2 regions of the Catenuloplanes indicus genome follow, and region 1 is predicted to be linked to the other one. Evidence: riboswitches for the same ligand, from Rfam matches in the RefSeq annotation. Region 1 holds a riboswitch; the other holds the start of a gene.
The links. Region 1 has a riboswitch for thiamine pyrophosphate ahead of J2S42_RS18970 (thiamine phosphate synthase). Riboswitches for the same ligand answer to the same signal wherever they lie in the genome.

Region 1 (4,326 bases):
TGAAGCCGGGCTCCCGGTGCGGTGCGCGCAGCCGCAGCACCTCGCCGCGCACCGGCCGCACCGGCAGGCCGGTCAGCGCCGCCGTACCGCATCCGGCCGCGACCACCACCCGGTCGGCGTACACCTCGGACACGTCCGCGACCCGCCGTCGAACGAACCGCACGCCGGCACGCGCGGCCGCGATCCGCAGCGCCGCGGTCATCCGGCGCGGGTCCACCTGGTGATCACCGGAGATCAGCGCGCCGCCGCGCACCCGCGGGCTCAGCACCGGCTCGTGGGCACGCATCGCCGACGGCGTCAGCGGCTCGACGGCAAGACCCAGATCCCGCTGGTACGTGATGAGGCGCGTCGCGGCGGCCAGGTCGTCCGCGGTCAGTGCCACCGCGAGCGTGCCCTCGGAGCGGTATCCGACGCCGGTCCCGGCGGCGGCCGCCAGCTCCGCGGCGAAGGCGGGCCAGCGCGCGGCCGAGTCGACCAGCAGCGCGGTCAGTTCGGTCTCGCCGAAGTAGGCCTCGCCGATCGGCGCCAGCATCCCGGCCGCCACCTCCCAGGCCCCGTGCACCCCGCCGACCGCCGCCCGCCCGCCGCCGGCCGCCGCCGGTACGTGATCCCGGCCGGTCCACGGCGTGTCCCGGGCACCGGCCGCCACCGGCCCGGCGTGGCCGTCCACCGCCGGCGTGGCGTCGTCGTAGACCGCGACGTCGAATCCGCGCCGGGCGCAGGACCAGGCGATCGACAGTCCGATGGGGCCGCCGCCCACGATGCCGATCTCGGCCCGGCCGGAACGCCGATGGGTGGTCACCGCACACCTCCCCGGGCCGGCTCGGCGTCGTCCTGCCGATCCCGGCCGTGCTGGTCCCGATCGCGCTGATCGTGGTCGACCGCCGCGCGGGCCAGTTCCCGCAGCAGCTCACTCACCGCGCGCCCGGGATCGGCGGCGCCGCTGACCGCGCCGACCACCGCCACGCCGTGTGCGCCGGCCGCGAGCAGCTCCGCCACCCGGGCCGCGGTGACGCCCGCGATCGCGACCACCGGCACCGGCACCGCGCCGGTGACCGCGGCCAGCCCGGCCGGCCCGAGCGGCGACGGCAGCCCGTCCTTCGTGCTGGTCGCGTAGCAGGGCCCCACGCCTAGATAGGACGCGCCGCCCGCGATCGCGGCCCGTCCTACGCCGGAGGTCCGCGCGGTGGCGCCGAGGATCGCGCCCGGCCCGAGCACCCGCCGCGCCGCCGCGACCGGAAGGTCCAGCGCGCCCACGTGCCCGCCGTCCGCGCCCACCGCGAGCGCCACGTGCAGCCGGTCGTTGATCAGGCAGGTCGCGCCGGCCGCGGCGCACAGCTCGCGCACCCGTACCGCCAGCTGGTAGGCGTCCAGGTCGGTGGCGTCGTCCTCGACGCGCACCTGCACGACGAGCGGCCCGGTGGCGGCCCGGACCGCGTCCCCGGCCGCCGCGTGTGCCGCCAGCGCGGCCCGCACGGTGCCGACCGGGTCCCGGCCGGGGCGTGCGTCGGTGATGAGATGCAGTCGTCCTAGGGTCGCGTCCACATCGTCCACATCCTCCCTGCGCCGGCATGATCCGGATCAGGTTCGACGGTCGGGGGCTGCACAGCCCCCCTCTCAGCCCGGTGCACCGGACTCCCGTGGGGTTGTTGTGTTCGTGGCCGACCATACGCCGACGATTACGCAGACGTAAAGCCCCGTGACACAGCGCTCATTGACCTTGTCTCACCGCGCGCGCTGGTCCATGATCGCGCGCGCGGGCGCCCGCTCCGGAGTGTCCGGTCAGGCCACGTCCCAGACCGGCTCCGGCGTCTCGACGACCTCGCCGTCACCCTGGAAGAGCACGAACCGGTCGAACGACCGGGTGAACCAGCGGTCGTGGGTGACGGCCAGGACCGTACCGTCGAAGGCCTTCAAGCCCTCCTCCAGTGCCTCGGCCGAGGCCAGGTCGAGATTGTCGGTCGGCTCGTCGAGCAGCAACAGCGTGGCGCCGGACAGCTCCAGCAGCAGCACCAGGAACCGTGCCTGCTGACCGCCGGAGAGCGTGCCGAAGACCTGGTCGCCCTGCGCTGCCAGCTCGTACCGGTTCAGCACCCGCATCGCGCCGTGCCGGTCCAGCCCGAAGCGGTGCTCGTCGCCGCGCCAGAGGATCTCGACCAGCGTACGGTCGCGCAGCTCGGGCCGGTCGTGCGTCTGCGAGAAGTGACCGGGGCGCACGCGCGCGCCGAGCCGGGCCACGCCGTCGTGCGGTACCGGCTCCAGGACCACGCCGGAGATCGGTTCGGCGTCCGGCTCAGGGTCGGTGCCGCCGCGCGCGAGCAGGCGCAGGAAGTGCGACTTCCCGGTGCCGTTCGCGCCGAGCACGGCCACCCGGTCGCCGTACCAGACCTCCAGATCGAACGGGTACGTCAGCCCGTCCATCTCCAGCTGCTCGCAGACGATCGCCCGCTTGCCGGTGCGCCCACCGCCGAGCCGCATCGCGATCTCCTGGTCCTTCGGCGGCAGCGGCGGTGCCCCGGCCTCCTCAAACTTGCGCAGCCGGGTCTGCGCGGCCTGGTAGCGCGACGCCAGCCCGTCGTTGAACGCGGCCTTGTTCTTCAGCGTGAGGACCAGTTCGCGCAGCTTGACGTGCTCCTCGTCCCAGCGCCGGCGTGCCTCCTCCATCCGCTCGTGCCGGGCGCCGCGCGCGGCGTGCCAGCTGGCGAACCCGCCCGGGTGCGTCCACGCGCCGCCGCCCTCGACCGCCACCACCCGGTCCGCGGTCTGGGCGAGCAGCTCCCGGTCGTGCGACACGTAGAGCACGGACTTGCCGGACTCGCGCAGCCGCGCCTCCAGCCAGCGCTTGCCGGGCACGTCCAGGAAGTTGTCCGGCTCGTCCAGCAGCAGCACCTCGTCGGTGCCGCGGAGCAACAGCTCCAGTGCGAACCGCTTCTGCTGGCCGCCGGAGAGCGTGGCCACCGGCCGGTCGCGGACGCGGTCCCACGGGAGCTTGAGCGCGGCGACGCTGGCGGTGTCGAACGTGACCTCCGCGTCGTACCCGCCGGCCTCGCCCCAGGCGGCGAGCGCGGACGCGTACCCCATCTGGGTCTTCTCGCTCTCCGCCCGGTGCATCGCGGCCTCGGCCGCGGTCAGCCGCGCACCGGCGTCGCGCAGCGCGGGCGGGGAGAGCGACAGCGCGAGGCCGCCGAGCGTGGTCTCGTCCGCGATCATGCCGATGAACTGCCGCATCACTCCCAGGCCACCGACCCGCGCGATGCTGCCCTGCTGCACGGCCAGATCGCCGGCGATCATGCGCAGCAACGTCGTCTTACCGGCGCCGTTCGGCCCGACCAGCGCGATCTTGGCGCCCTCGCCGACGCGGAACGAGACGTCCTCGAACAGCACCCGCCCGTCCGCCAGCGTATGCCCCGCTCCGGCCACGTCCACATATCCCACGGCCGGATGATGGCCGATCCGGTGCCCCGCCGACCAGCCCTTTTCCGCGTCAGGGGCGACTGACCCGCAGGACCCGGTACCCCTTCTGGCTGGCGTGCCGCTCGACGGCCCAACCGCGGTCGGTCAGCCACTGGTGCAGCGAGTCGCCGCCGAGGTGCCGCGCGATGACCAGCCACGCGACGCCGTCCGGCGCGAGCCGCGGCAGCCAGCGGTCGAGCAGGTCGTGCAGCTCCGCCTTACCGATCCGGATCGGCGGATTGCTCCAGATCTGATCGAAGACCACATCAGCGGGTACGTCGTCCGGCGCGTTCACCACGACGCGGCGCGCGGCACCCAGCCGCTCCGCGTTCTCCGCGGTGAGCTCGCGGGCACGCGCGTTGACGTCCACCGCATGGACGGTCGCGGCCGGCGCCTCGGTCGCCAGTACGGCCGTGATCGGGCCGAAGCCACACCCGAGATCGAGGAAGGATCCCTTAACTCCCGGTTCGGGGAGGTTTGCCTTTTTGAGCAGAACGGCCGTACCAGGGTCGAGACGCGCCGCCGAGAAGACGCCACGGGCCGCGACGAGCACGTAGTCCCGTCCCTGAACGGTGAACGACACCTCGTGCCGCCCTGCGGGGGCAGCCGGTTCAGCGCTGAAGTAGTGCTCGGCGGTCACGCCCCGCATTCTTCCTCCCCGCCCGCACGCCGCAGAACCGGGGTTCCAACGCCCGGAACAAGCAAAATGTCTAATCTGTCGACTCGCGCGCTATGTGGATAGAGGCGAACCGGCCAGGATGTCCATTACCCTGTGCGACATGGCGTACGGGCAGCACGGCGAAGCGGACGACGGTCGCCCAGCCGCAGAACACGAACCGCGCTCACGCCGCACCGCCACCCCACCCAGCGGCG
Region 2 (4,326 bases), 1.0 Mb from region 1:
CGGCCGGTCTGCAGCGAGGCCGGTGCGCGGTACCAGTTCAGCGCCGCGGTCAGCGCGCCGCGCTCGCGCATCCGGGACACGTAGAGATCGGCGCGCGCGCCGATCAGCATCGTCCGCAGCGCCCGGCCGCGGAACGCGAGCAGCACCGCCTCGGCCAGGAACCGCCGCCGGAACAGCAGGATGTACGACGAGCGGCGGCGCTGGTCACGGTCGTTGCGCAGGGCCCAGCCCATCGCGCGCGGGTGCGGCACGGAGACGGCGGTGAGCGACCGCACCCGGTCCGGGTGCGCGCCGGCCAGCGCCCAGGCGACCATCGCGCCCCAGTCGTGCCCGCACACGTGCGCGGACTCCAGGCCGAGCGCGTCCAGCACCGCGACCGCGTCCGCGACCAGTTCCGCGAGCGTGTACGCGGCCGCGCCGGACGGGCGCGCGCCCGCGGAGTAACCGCGCTGGTCCAGCGCGTACGTCCGCAGACCGGCCGCGTGCAGGTGCGGCACCACCAGGTCCCACTCCGCGCTGTGCTGCGGGAAGCCGTGCAGCAGCAAAATCGGCTCGCCGTCCGCCGGCCCGCCGGCGCGGACGTCGAACGTGAACCCGCGGGCGGCTACTCGTACTGCTGCTTCGGCGCCGGGATCTCCTGCCACGTCTCGACCTCCAGGTAGGGAACCGTGGCCTCGTTGACCGGGTCCTTCGCCGTCTGCGCGGTGTAGGAGCCGGTGACCTCGATCCATGTGTCCGAGGGTACGGCGGCCGGCACGTTGCCGCTCAGACCGACCTTGATCGGCCGGCCGTCCGCGGCGCAGCAGCTGAGGATCATGCGAGCCAGCATCGGCTGCCCGTCCGGCCCCTGCGTGACGAAGCCGGTGAGCAGCAGCCGCCGGTCGGTCAGCGACTTCCCCTCGTCGAAGACGGCCCGGGACGCGTAGTCCAGCATGGTCACCTTGACCGGGTCGCCCTCCGGCAGCGCCGGGTAGTCGGACTCGGCCTGCTGGCCGGCGAGCGCGCTGCCGGACTGGCCGGCCGCGTAGGCGCCGAGCGCGGGCGGCGCGACCAACAGCAGGCCGAGCACCGGTAGGATCAGCAGCCAGCCGACGCGCGGCTCGTGATGTTTGTGCCCGTGGCCGTCGTCCTCCTCGTGGTCGTGCGCGACCTCCGGCTTGCGCAGGTCGTACCAGAGCGTCATCACGCCGGCCGCGATGAGCAGCAGCGCGGAGGCGATCAGGAACGGTTGCAGCATCTCCTTGACGTAGCGCAGGTAGAGATCGCCGATGGACGCCTTCAGGATCGCGCCGCCGAACAGCAGCATGATCACCGCTTGGGCCTGACGATTCATCCCCGAACCCCCATCACAGCAGCACCATCCCCACACCGGAGGCCACCAGGACCGCCGCCACGAACGTGGCCGGCGCGAACCGGGTGGCGAAGCGGCGCCCGAAGACGCCGATCTGCATCGAGATCAGTTTCAGGTCGACCATCGGGCCGACGACCAGGAACACCAGCCGCGACGTGAGCGAGAACTGGGAGAGCGAGGCGGCCACGAACGCGTCCGCCTCGGAGCAGATGGAGAGCAGCACCGCGAGCACGGCCAGCGCCAGCACGGCCAGCACCGGCTGCTCGGCGAGGCTCTGCAGCCACGCCTCCGGCACCACCACGTTGATCGTTGCGGCCGCGGCGGCGCCGATCACCAGGAAGCCGCCCGCGTGCACGATGTCGTGCCGGGTGGCGGCCCAGAACGCCTGCATCTTCGAGACGCCGTCGAGGTCGGGCCGGTGCGGCAGCTTGATCCAGTCGGCCTTGCCGAGGCGCAGCCAGAGCCAGCCCATCATCATCGCCACGATCAGGCTGGCGACCGCGCGGCCCACCACCATCTCCGGATTGTTCGGGAACGCGACCGCGGTGGCGGTCAGCACGATCGGGTTGATCGCGGGCGCGGCCAGAAGGAACGCGAGCGCGGCGGCCGGCGTGACACCGCGCCGGATCAGCGAGCCGGCGATCGGCACGGAGCCGCACTCGCAGCCGGGCAGCACCACACCGGCCGCGCTGGCCACCGGGACCGCCAGCGCCGGGTGCCTGGGCAGCGCCTTCGCCCAGAACGAGCGCGGCACGAAGACCGCGATCACGGCGGACAGCAGCACGCCGAAGACCAGGAACGGCACGGCCTGCACCATCACCGAGACGAAGACGGTGGTCCAGGTCTGCAGGACCGGCGCGGAGATCAGGCCGCCGAGCGGGTTGCGGAAGATCACCAGCAGCACCAGCAGCACGGCCAGCACCTCGACCGACCCGACCCGGCCGCCGAGCGGTGTGCGCCGCGGCGGCTTCTGACCGGGTGGCGGCGCGGCCGACCAGTCGATCTCGTCGTCCGAGAAGGTCTGCGTCACGCCCACAACCCTAGCGTCCAACAGCCGGTCACCCTGCGGTAGCGTCAGCGAGACAACTTCACATCCGACAGGGGAGCGCACAGCGCTGAGAGTGCGGCGGAGCACGCCGCAGACCCTCAACCACCTGATCTGGGTAATGCCAGCGCAGGGAGTTCGGTCTTCCACTCCATCGCCGCGCCACGGTTCCGTCCGCCGGAACCGTGGCGCGCGTCTTCCCCCCATCGTGTTCAGGGGGTAATACATCATGAGCAACACCTCAAACAGGTGGCGCACCGTCGACATCGTCGTCGCCTCGGTGATCGCCGCCGCGTTCGGCGTGGTCTTCTGGGCGTGGGGCCTGGTCTGGGGCGGCACCGAGGCCGCGTTCGCGTTCTTCCCGCCCGCGCAGGCGGTGCTCTACGGCGTCTGGCTGATCCCGGGCGTGCTGGCCGGCCTGATCATCCGCAAGCCCGGCGCCGCGCTCTACGCGGAGACGCTGGCCGCGATCATCTCCGCGCTCCTCGGCAACGCCTGGGGCACCACGGTCATCCCGCAGGGCCTGCTCCAGGGTCTGGGCGCGGAGCTGGCGTTCCTGGCGACCGGCTACCGCTCGTTCCGGCTGCCGGTCGCGGTGCTGTCCGGCCTGCTGGCCGGGCTCGCGGCCGCGCTCTGGGACACGTTCGCCTACTACGCCGCGAACGACCTGGTCACGTTCCGGATCCCGATGATCGTGATCACCGCGCTGAGCGCGGCCGTGATCGCGGGCGCGGGCTCGTGGGCGCTGGCCCGCGCGCTGGCCGCGACCGGCGTGCTCGACCGGTTCCCGTCCGGCCGGGAACGGGACCGGGTCTAGATGCGTGCCGACGTCCGGGGCTTCGGGTGGCGGTTCGCCGGCCGGCGGGACTGGGCCGTGCGCGGCCTGGACCTCACCGTCGAGGCCGGCGAACGCGTACTGCTGCTCGGTGCCTCGGGCGCCGGCAAGTCCACGCTGCTGGCCGCGCTCGCCGGGCTGCTGCCGGAAGACTCCGGCGAGTCCGAGGGCGTGATCAAGGCGGAGCACGCCGGGCTGTTGTTCCAGGATCCGCAGAGCCAGCTGGTGATGAGCCGCGCCGGTGACGACGTGGCGTTCGGCCTGGAGAACCTGGGCGTGCCCGGACCGGAGATCTGGCCACGCGTGGATCAGGCCCTCGACCTGGCCGGATTCCGCTACGGCCGGGACCGGCCGACCGCGGCGCTCTCCGGCGGTGAGGCGCAGCGGCTCGCGCTGGCCGGCGTGCTGGCCATGCGTCCCGGGCTGCTGCTGCTCGACGAGCCGACCGCGAACCTGGACCCGGCCGGTGCCGCGCTGATCCGGGACGCGCTGGCCCGCGCGCTCGGCCCGGACACCGCGCTGATCGTGGTCGAGCACCGAGTCGCCGAGGTTCTGCCGCTGATCAACCGAGTGGTGGTGCTGGCCGCGGGCGGCGGCGTGCTCGCGGACGGGCCGCCGGACCGGGTGTTCGCCGAGCACGGCGCCGCGCTGGCCGAGGCCGGCATCTGGGTGCCCGGCCACCCGATCGCACCCCGGCGGGCTACGCACGCGGCCGGCGACGAGGTGCTGCGCGCGGACCGCGCCACGGTGCACGGGCGCCTCGACCCGACCGACCTGGCCGTCCGGGCAGCGCACGTGCACGCGGTGCTCGGCCCGAACGGCGCCGGCAAGTCCACGCTGGCCCGGCTGCTCGGCGGCCTGCTCGCCCCGGACGCCGGCGCGGTCCGGGGCGCCCCCGCGCTGGCCGGGCCGGACGCGTCCCGCCCGCCGCACCGGTGGCGGGCCGCCGCGCTGGCCGGCCGGATCGGCTCGGTCTTCCAGAACCCGGAACACCAGTTCGTCACCGGTACGGTCCGGGAGGAACTCGCGCTCGGCCCGCGCCGCCAGCGGCGTACCCCCGATGAGGTGGAGAAGGTGGTGGACGGCCTGCTGGAG

Region 2: it holds a riboswitch for thiamine pyrophosphate, as region 1 does, so the genes downstream of both, J2S42_RS14430 (ECF transporter S component) here and J2S42_RS18970 (thiamine phosphate synthase) in region 1, are expected to answer to the same signal.

Annotation. Positions count from the first base shown of each region.
Region 1 is NZ_JAUSUZ010000001.1:4,235,671-4,239,996, forward strand. Features, by position in the region: gene thiO (glycine oxidase ThiO) at 1-802, opposite strand, end outside; partial or broken gene J2S42_RS18970 (thiamine phosphate synthase) at 895-1,545, opposite strand; TPP riboswitch at 1,541-1,652, opposite strand; gene J2S42_RS18975 (ABC-F family ATP-binding cassette domain-containing protein) at 1,783-3,435, opposite strand; gene J2S42_RS18980 (class I SAM-dependent methyltransferase) at 3,485-4,093, opposite strand.
Region 2 is NZ_JAUSUZ010000001.1:3,221,636-3,225,961, forward strand. Features, by position in the region: gene J2S42_RS14415 (alpha/beta fold hydrolase) at 1-644, opposite strand, end outside; gene J2S42_RS14420 (TIGR03943 family putative permease subunit) at 605-1,333, opposite strand; gene J2S42_RS14425 (permease) at 1,347-2,381, opposite strand; TPP riboswitch at 2,441-2,550, shown strand; gene J2S42_RS14430 (ECF transporter S component) at 2,626-3,213, shown strand; gene J2S42_RS14435 (ABC transporter ATP-binding protein) at 3,214-4,326, shown strand, end outside.